4 regions of the Candidatus Brocadia sinica JPN1 genome follow, and region 3 is predicted to be linked to each of the others. Evidence: riboswitches for the same ligand, from Rfam matches in the RefSeq annotation. Region 3 holds a riboswitch; each other region holds the start of a gene.
The links. Region 3 has a riboswitch for cyclic di-GMP ahead of BROSI_RS11950 (hypothetical protein). Riboswitches for the same ligand answer to the same signal wherever they lie in the genome.

Region 1 (2,203 bases), 2.6 Mb from region 3:
GAAATAAGACACAGAAAACTGCTATAAAGGATTTGGTCAATTCGGTTGGTGGTTGGTATCATGTAGTTGGCACTTACAACAAGGCTACAGGGAAACAGATGCTCTATGTAAATGGGCAGCTGGCCAATACTCGAACCCATCCGGCGGGGAATACGGTTGTGCCATTGACATTGTATTCCAACATGAGAATAGGGCATACAGGGTTTAATGGTTATTTTAATGGTACGATTGATGATGTTAGAATTTACAAACGTGCCTTGACCGACCAGGAAGTGCAGGATTTGTATAATGCCCTGTAGTAGAGTGTTACCTTTAAAAACTTTTTTGTAAGTTTTATTCATAGAAAACCGTTAACACCAAGGCATGAAATCAGAAATTCAAAACAATTTCAAATAGGCAGTTCAATTGAAGCTGGTGAAGTTTATATCGATGAACAAATAAAAAAGGGTTTTGTGTGACATGGCACATAAGTGCGACGTCACACTTGTGTGCCATGTCACACTTTTCCTTTGCCTTAGCAACGGACGATTCTGCTTTATGGTATCTTATAATAGACTGCATCCAAATGGTTTATGATAAATATTACACGATAAACATTTTGGTCTTGTTTGTGGCATTCTTTTTGACAATTAAAAGTATGCTTGGTTGATGCCTTCTAAGTCATTTTTTACAAGTTTTTTTAACCTGATCTATGGATAGAATTATTGTTGACATAATTTAACAAAAAATTAGGATTCGTACGAAAAATACCGTCCCGAAAAAGGCAAACCCTGAGTGATCAGGGGGCGCAAAGTAAAGGATCTCGTCAGCCATTTAAGCAGTTTAAACAATTTAAACCGCTCATGAGACAGCCTTACTGCCGAAGATGTATCTTAGAATATCTTTGCAGTAAGGCCTTTTTTTTTGGCATTTTAAAATTTAATTGTATAAGAATTCTCATTTTATTTGAGCGGGTTACAGGGTAGCATGGACTTTGTCGTAAGCGCTCAATCGAACGACAAACTTTGTTTGTCCATGTTTAACTTAAGAAAGGGGGGGTGCATCAAAAAAAATCAATTTGTAAATAGTAATTTTGGAGCGTACTTTTGTTTTTTAATTTAAAGAAGAGAAGGAGGAGAATATGCGTAAAATATGTAGGTTACTGTTACTATCGCAAGCTACTTTGTTATTGCCTGCACTTATTCACGTTGGAGCAAATGCTGCTGCTCCAAGGCTTGTGGAAGAAAATAAAATAGAAATGCAAAAACAAACTCATCAGCTAGAGGCTGCAAAATCGAGAACGATGGAAGAGATGCTGGCGGATAATGCAACCAAGCAACCGCTGCAGGTAAAGGAGACATCATTCCGTCCGCACGGAGAGACTTATATAAAACTTTTATAAACAAGGGGTTATTGCGGCCGGAAAAGAAGTCGTATGAATTCAGTAAAAAAACAATTTTTTATCGTAGGTACCCAGAGGTCTGGTACCACGTTGCTTCGCCTGATCTTAAATACCCATTCTCAGATTGCCATACCGAGAGAATCTTTTTTTTTAATGCCATTTTTACGAAAGAAATATCTTAAACGCTCTATCTCCGGTAGCGCTTTAAGGTCTTTTGGCAATTTTCTTTCATCAAAATCCGACTTTCAATCGACATATGTTGATGGTCATTATAACGATTTTTTTCTCACAATTCTCTCACCATGAAAAATTAACACTAAGGGAGCTTATAGACAGGATATTCTCTGCATATTGCCGGAGTGAAGGAAAAAAGTATTTGGGGTAACAAGACACCCTCTTTTTTCCGGAAAATAGATATTTTACAAACGTTGTTTCCTGATGCTAAGTTTATACACATCGTGCGTGATGGAAGAGATGTGTTTGATAGCTGGCGGAAAATGAATTCCTTCAATGATAATGTTGCCGCTGCTGCCCTGGATTGGAGGTATAAACTATTCAGAATTGAAAAATCTTTTAAGAAAATACCCGAAGAAAATAAAATAACCATTCGCTATGAAGATTTGTTGGAAAATCCTGAGAATACAATAAAATCCATTTGTTCTGTAATAGGGATAGGTCGACTCTAGAGGATCCCACTGCTGGATTTTTATAAGACTAGTCACAAACATACGATACCACATCATTCAGAGTTAATATTCAAACCACTGAACAAGGAAAATACGAATAAATGGAAAAAGAATCTGCTTCCCCGAGAAGTCAAGA
Region 2 (2,203 bases), 820 kb from region 3:
GGCACGCTGCATTACCCCTTCCAGCTCACGCACATTCCCTGGCCAATGATAGTGAATCAGCTTTTGTACTGTACCTTCCGAAAGATGCCGTAAACCCCGGCGATTCTGCCTTGCGTAACGGGTAAAAAAGTGGTTAGCAAGGAGGGGAATATCGCTAACCCGTTCACGGAGAGGGGGAAGTGTGAGTGAAAGAACATTCAGACGATAATAAAGATCCTCCCGAAAGCGTTTGGCTTCTACAAGATACCTGAGATCGCTGTTGGTTGCGGCAATGATCCGGACATTTGCAACCCTGCTCTTTGAAGAACCAAGATGCCGATACTCTTTGTCCTGCAGGAAACGAAGGAGTTTAATCTGTGCGGAATAGCTAAGGGCATCTACCTCGTCGAGGAAAAGAGTGCCTCCTTCCGCTTCCGCTACAAGCCCTTTCTCTGCGGTAGAGGCATCGGTAAAAGCGCCCTTTGCATGCCCGAAAAGCTCATTCTCAATAAGGTGGTCCGGCAGGGCACCGCAATTAACCGGAATAAACGGTTTTCCATGTCTGTGGCTATTGTAGTGGATTGCCCGGGCAATAAGTTCTTTCCCGGTTCCTGTCTCCCCGTAAATTATGACTGTTGCATCAGACCAGGCAAGGGATGGAATTTTCTCAATCACGCGAAGGAAGGGTTTCGATTGCCCAATCAGGTGTTCCCGGTGGGACATTTTTTTTACTACTTCAGCCCTGGGAAAAGCACTTGTCTCATTCTTCCGCTGGACAAGCCGCAATATACGCGGAGCCAGATCTATTTCTTTGAAAGGATAAGAGATAAAGTCATCCAGCCCACTTTCGAGGCATTGGAAAACACCCCGTGCAGTATTTTCCCCCTCACAGAAAAGACCGACGACTAAACTCTGTTCCCAATGTTTTCTTACATGAAGGAGAACCTCTATGAAGGATTCAACGGGAGAGGACCGAAGAAAAATGAGGCTGGGTGAAGGGTCTATGGGACCCGGCGGAAAGTGCGAAATGATTTGAATAGAAGTTTCTTTGTGAGGAAGGATATTCCCAATGAGTTTTGAAAATTGCCCAAGATTTCCTTCCGGAGAAGAAATTGGATTAATATCTAAAATCAAAATATTAGTAAAGATCGTTTTTTTCTTCATCTTTAAAATAAAAAAGCCTTACTGCAAAGATATTTACTGAAAAACATCTCCGGCAGTAAGGCTGTCTTTTTCTGAATTAAGGCTGTCTTCTTTATCCCTACTTCCCTGTAAGTCTAAAGACCCTTTACTTTGCGTCCCCTGATCACTCAGGGTTTGCCTTTATCGCTTTGTTTTTATCAATTATGGACAAATTGTATTACAACATCATCTATATGTCAATTCGGAAATGTGACCAAACGCCATCACCATTGGAAATTCCTTAACTGTAAAATAGACACAAAAAAGAACGGTGTCAACTACTTTATTTTTTATTTGTTAGATAAAGTGGTTGCGGAGTGAAAAATCCCAAAGGGTCTTATCGAATAATTAATGTTTAGCAAACTTCAATTAGTTAAATGTCCCTCCTTTTATTGATTCTGATCTTGTTTATTGTTCTTAAATTAGGGTCAATAGGTAACCTGCCATCGAACTCCCAATCACGACCCATAAGGAATGCACTCTTTTCAATACGAATATAACCGCAACACTCACGAGTGCAATTAACCAGGTCTGCCAGTTAATAAGACTGACACGGGCAAGTTGTATTACCGCAACCGCCATGATCGCTACTGCCCCTATGTTGACTGAATCAAGAAAATATGACAACCACTTTGAAGTCCTCATCTTCGGAATGAACGGATTCAACATAGCTACGAAGAAAAAAGACGGTAAAAACATGCCAACTGTTGCAAGTATGGCGCCTTTTATTCCGATAATCTGATAACCGACAAAGGTAACTGCACTTGAAACCGGTCCGGGAGTAAATTGCCCGACAGCAATGGCATCGACAAGTTGTTGTTGGGTAAGCCACCCTAACCGGTCAATGAGTTCATCGTGAAGATAAGCAATTAACACATAACCGCTGCCAAAAAGCACAGATCCGATTTTCAGGAATACCAAAAAGAGTTTAACAAGCGATACGTTGCCAGCAACGTGTCCCGTGGTAAGTGCTGTTGCTGTAATCGCCGTCTTTAAATGTCCTGGTTTTCCTGACAAGAGAAGCAAAGGAAAAAGAGATTCT
Region 3 (2,203 bases):
ATACAGTCGTACCATTAACGGCGTATCCTGATATGAGAATAGGGTATTCGCGGGTGAATTCAGGCTATTTTAACGGCGTCATTGATAATGTCAGGCTTTATAAGTTGGAATTGACTGGTCTGGATGTGATGTATCTCTATAATAATGGGCTATGAGCCGCCTTGTAGGGTAGGCTCGCCTACCATTTATTTCGTATTAATGTAGCTTTTTGAAATCCTGCATGAATGGTATTTATTGTAGGGGCAGGTTTCAAGTCTGCCCCTATTACGGTATGTAAAACATTGTTATTGTTGGAATTTTTCAAAAAACTAAATTGTTACTTTATTTCAAATTTATGTGGGTGGAAGGGGGCAAAGGGTCACCGTCTTAAATGATAAATGAATTGAGTCTTCCTCAAGAAAAAAGTGTGACATGGCACATAAGTGTGAAGGCACACTTATGTGCCATGTCATACTTTTCCCCATCTTTCAGATATCCAATTCAATCTTTGTACTATGCATAAATATATAATAATATATTACTTCAGATTAATATAGCATAATAATTCTTTTGTCCTAATTATGGTACACTTTATGCTATTAACATTTTCTTAAGGTATTTTTCAAAGGCGTTGTTTAATCTGATCTATGATTTAAAATTTTATTTTTTATTTGACAGCGATTATAAAAACTATTAAATCCTCCTACAAAAAGGATAACGAAAAGGGCAAATCCTGAGTGATCAGGGGACGCAAAGTAACAGGGTCTTCAACAAAGTTGAGAGTAGAGAGTTAAGGGTTTAGTGTTATATTTTGGAAGACAGCCTTACTGCCGAAGATGTTTTGATGGACATTTTTGCAGTAAGGCTTTTTTGTTTTATGGATATAGAGAAACTTTGCCGGAAGCTCTGTCGAATACTTAGACAATGGGGTACACCTCACGAAAAGAGTATCCAAACGATGAAACTGTAATGTATGCAGAGATAGTAGACAGGACAGAAAAAAGTGCAAATGCATCTGCTTTAAGAGCAATTGCGATGGATGCTTTTATCAATGCGGCCAAGTTTTATAGTGTAAGAACTGCTAAATTGGCAGAAGTTACAGGTGTAGCTTTGAATAATGATAGTCACGGATACCTTAATAAATTCAAGGGGATAAAATGAAGAAAATAAATTACTGGTTTTTAAAATGGTTTTTATTGTTTATTGTAGTTGTAGGAATAAACCTTACAGGGAATTATATGCAAGTCACAGCTATGGAAGTTAGTCTGAGTATTGCGGAAATTGCACAAACTGCCGATCTTATTTGTATCGGTACAGTAGATCGTCAAATGTGCCAGTTTAACAATAAAGAATTTATTATTACTGAAGTGTATTTTACTGATATTGAAATTGTTCATGAAACAGAGCGTTCTAAGCAGAAAAAATTTTCTGAAATTCAGCTGTCATATGCAGGGGGGCAGGTTGGTGATAAAGGAATGCGTGTAAACGATGCGCCAATTTTGCAGGAGGGACATCGCTATCTTATGTTTCTACAAGACGATGGGAAGGTTTATATGAACCCTGTTGTAGGAGGAAGACAAGGTCTATTCGAAATAATACACGATATGGATTCCCAGAAGGAATATCTCTTAACTCCATCGAAGAAGGCCGTTGTTGGCATAAATACGGAAGGAATCAAGGTCAGTAGAAAACGTGTTTCGCATATTAAAAATGGTAGAATAATTGAAGAAGAACCAAAGGAACAAATATCTGAAAGGTTTAAGTCTCAATTACCGAGTCCTTCTAACCCAAACGATTCTGTTAGGCAATCGGATATCTTAAGTAAAAGAACCGATGATGAACTTCAGTTACTGAGTTTGAAAGAATTTGTTGACTTCATTAAGAATATCGCACTTAAGACACATCTGGGGAAAAAAAGGTTAAAAAGAGGTAGTCAGGGGCGATTTTATAGGAGACAAAATGGGAAAATGGAAGTCGAAGACTTTAAATCAATAGTTAGACAGAAGTTGCCGACTCTTGGTGAAAAAGGAAATAATACAACTATATTAGAAGTTACAGGCGAATCTGATAAACGTGCCAGGGTATATTCTGAAACTGTTCCGGTTCCTAAAGGGGGGACATTAGGTTATTGCGGCATTCAATCTTTGCCAATTGTTATGGAGCAGGTTCCTGAGGATTGGTTTTGTTACGATGACAATGAGTTTAGTGTGTCTATGTGGAATAA
Region 4 (2,203 bases), 2.5 Mb from region 3:
ATATCCGGGATGCTCCCTCTTCGTAGGTTCGGGATATTCCTTTTCAATTAGGATAGCCTTCTTCTCCCAGAGGTCTTTCTTCTTATTATAGTTCCAGGTATAATTCTCTTTGCCATTCATCTTATGAACGGCAATGCTCGCTTTATCAACCCTCAAATTATCCTTATTGGTCCCCTGCACAAAGAAGTCCAGGTCGTACGTATTACCGTCTTTCCCTTTAAAGTCTGCACAGACAAAATATTCATCCGTCTTTGTTGGAGAGAGCTTGTCCTTATGCACCTTGTCAAGCATCAACCCTAAATATTTTTCTGTGTTCTTATCAAGATACTTGAAAACACCCTCTGTGGAATTTTTCCGAATGTATTCTTCAGCAAATTTTGCCACATCCTCCTTGGTTATACGCGGTTTTTCCTCCTCTTTGTACGGTATCACTTGTCCCGGATGCTCTCTTTCGGAAAAAGCAGATGAAGCGCTCAATCCTAACATAAACAACAAGACTGTAACTGTTGCCAAACTTTTTCTCGGAATTAGGAATAAATTCATAATTGGGTCTCCTTTATCAAAAGGTAAACGAATCCGTAGCAGCAGTAGCTTGAAAAGGTAAAACTGCCAATTGCCATATAAAGTCACTGGCATGAAAGATACAAAAGTGACATCAATTTCTCCATTGAACCACCCCCTTTCCTGAAAATATTGCTCTGGGAAAAGCCACAAAGATACTGATTCAGCATGTTTTCAGTCAGCATCAACAGCTCTACTGGTGATACTGACTATTATTAAGGGTAGTCAGGCTTCGGATGTTCAGGATGCTCCGGTCGTTTCTTTTCGGTTTTGACGGTCTTCTTCTCCCAGATACCTTTCTTTTCATTGTAGTTCCATGAGTAATTCTCTTTGCCATTTACCTTGTGGATGGCAATGCCCTTTTTATCAATATTTAAATAACTCTTGCTTTTCCCCTGCACAAAAAAGTCAAGGTCGTATGTATGACCGTCCCTCCCCTTGAAATCGGCACAGATAAAATATTCATCCTTCTTTATCTGCGAGAGCCGTTCACGATGCACCTTGTCAAACTTTAACTCCAGATCTTTTTTCGTTTTTTTATCATAGTGTCTGAAGATGCCATCCCTGGAATTTTTCTGAATGTATTCCTCGGCAAATTTCGCCACATCATCGAGGGTTACCATCGAATTTTCTTTTTCTTTGAGTCTTACCATTTGCTCAGGATGATCTGCAGATGCAGTATATGAAGTGGTTGTTTCCAAAGAAATTAATGCGATTCCAAGATACATCATCAATACGGCCGCTGCGGGGGTCAAGCCTTTCTTCAGTATTCTGAATAAGTACATTGTTAGTTCTCCTTTCATGAAAACAAAAAAGCCTTACTGCAAAGATATTCATTCAAACATCTTCGGCAGTAAGGCTATCTTTCATAAAGCCGTTTAAACGGCTCGACAAGACCCTTTACTTTGCGTCCCCTGATCGCCCAGGGTTTGCCTTTGTCGTAATGTTTTTCATCATCAAAATTTTACTATCTATTATCTATTATCTATAGTATTTTTATGCCTTTTATTTCAAGAAAAAATAAAATATTTACCAGTCATGAAGCTGGCAAAACTCAAACAGGCAAAGTAGTTTGACACCTCTAGCATATTATGATATTATCAAAAAACGCATTTTCTAGTTAAGAGATTTGTAATTACTTTAATAATTCATAAAAAATGGAGAGAATTTACATTGGCAAAGGAAAAACTGGTTATCGTGGGTTCCAGGGGCAGTAAACTTGCGCTCATCCAAACAAATTGGGTTATATCAGAGCTTAAAAGGTTAAATCCTGGATTTGAATTTCAGATCGAAAAAATTTCGACAAAGGGTGACAAGATTACCGATGCCCCCTTGTCCCGTTTAGGGGGAATTGGTTTATTTACCAAGGAACTGGAAACGGCTTTAATGAAAGGAAAGATAGACATTGCCGTTCACAGCGCCAAAGATGTGCCAACAGAGCTGCACGAGGGGTTAATGATCGGCGCCACACCCAAGCGCGAGGACCCCCATGATGCCCTTATTAGTAACAACAATGCCAATTTAGAAAAGCTGCCCGATAATGCGCGTATTGGCACAAGCAGCCTTCGCAGAAAGGCACAATTACTTGCTTTTCGGCCCGATTTCAAAATTTTAGACCTGCGTGGCAATTTGGATACACGGC

Region 1: it holds a riboswitch for cyclic di-GMP, as region 3 does, so the genes downstream of both, BROSI_RS00125 (hypothetical protein) here and BROSI_RS11950 (hypothetical protein) in region 3, are expected to answer to the same signal.
Region 2: it holds a riboswitch for cyclic di-GMP, as region 3 does, so the genes downstream of both, BROSI_RS15830 (sigma-54 dependent transcriptional regulator) here and BROSI_RS11950 (hypothetical protein) in region 3, are expected to answer to the same signal.
Region 4: it holds a riboswitch for cyclic di-GMP, as region 3 does, so the genes downstream of both, BROSI_RS00655 (hypothetical protein) here and BROSI_RS11950 (hypothetical protein) in region 3, are expected to answer to the same signal.

Annotation. Positions count from the first base shown of each region.
Region 1 is NZ_BAFN01000001.1:34,646-36,848, reverse strand. Features, by position in the region: gene BROSI_RS00130 (FG-GAP-like repeat-containing protein) at 1-299, shown strand, start outside; cyclic di-GMP riboswitch class I at 753-864, shown strand; gene BROSI_RS00125 (hypothetical protein) at 1,121-1,381, shown strand; gene BROSI_RS00120 (sulfotransferase family protein) at 1,415-1,687, shown strand; gene BROSI_RS00115 (sulfotransferase family protein) at 1,741-2,067, shown strand.
Region 2 is NZ_BAFN01000001.1:3,461,915-3,464,117, reverse strand. Features, by position in the region: gene BROSI_RS15830 (sigma-54 dependent transcriptional regulator) at 1-1,143, opposite strand, end outside; cyclic di-GMP riboswitch class I at 1,192-1,311, opposite strand; gene chrA (chromate efflux transporter) at 1,579-2,203, opposite strand, start outside.
Region 3 is NZ_BAFN01000001.1:2,638,178-2,640,380, forward strand. Features, by position in the region: gene BROSI_RS11945 (LamG-like jellyroll fold domain-containing protein) at 1-155, shown strand, start outside; cyclic di-GMP riboswitch class I at 695-814, shown strand; gene BROSI_RS11950 (hypothetical protein) at 904-1,140, shown strand; gene BROSI_RS11955 (PKD domain-containing protein) at 1,137-2,203, shown strand, end outside.
Region 4 is NZ_BAFN01000001.1:158,772-160,974, forward strand. Features, by position in the region: gene BROSI_RS00650 (hypothetical protein) at 1-543, opposite strand, end outside; gene BROSI_RS00655 (hypothetical protein) at 777-1,346, opposite strand; cyclic di-GMP riboswitch class I at 1,408-1,505, opposite strand; gene hemC (hydroxymethylbilane synthase) at 1,735-2,203, shown strand, end outside.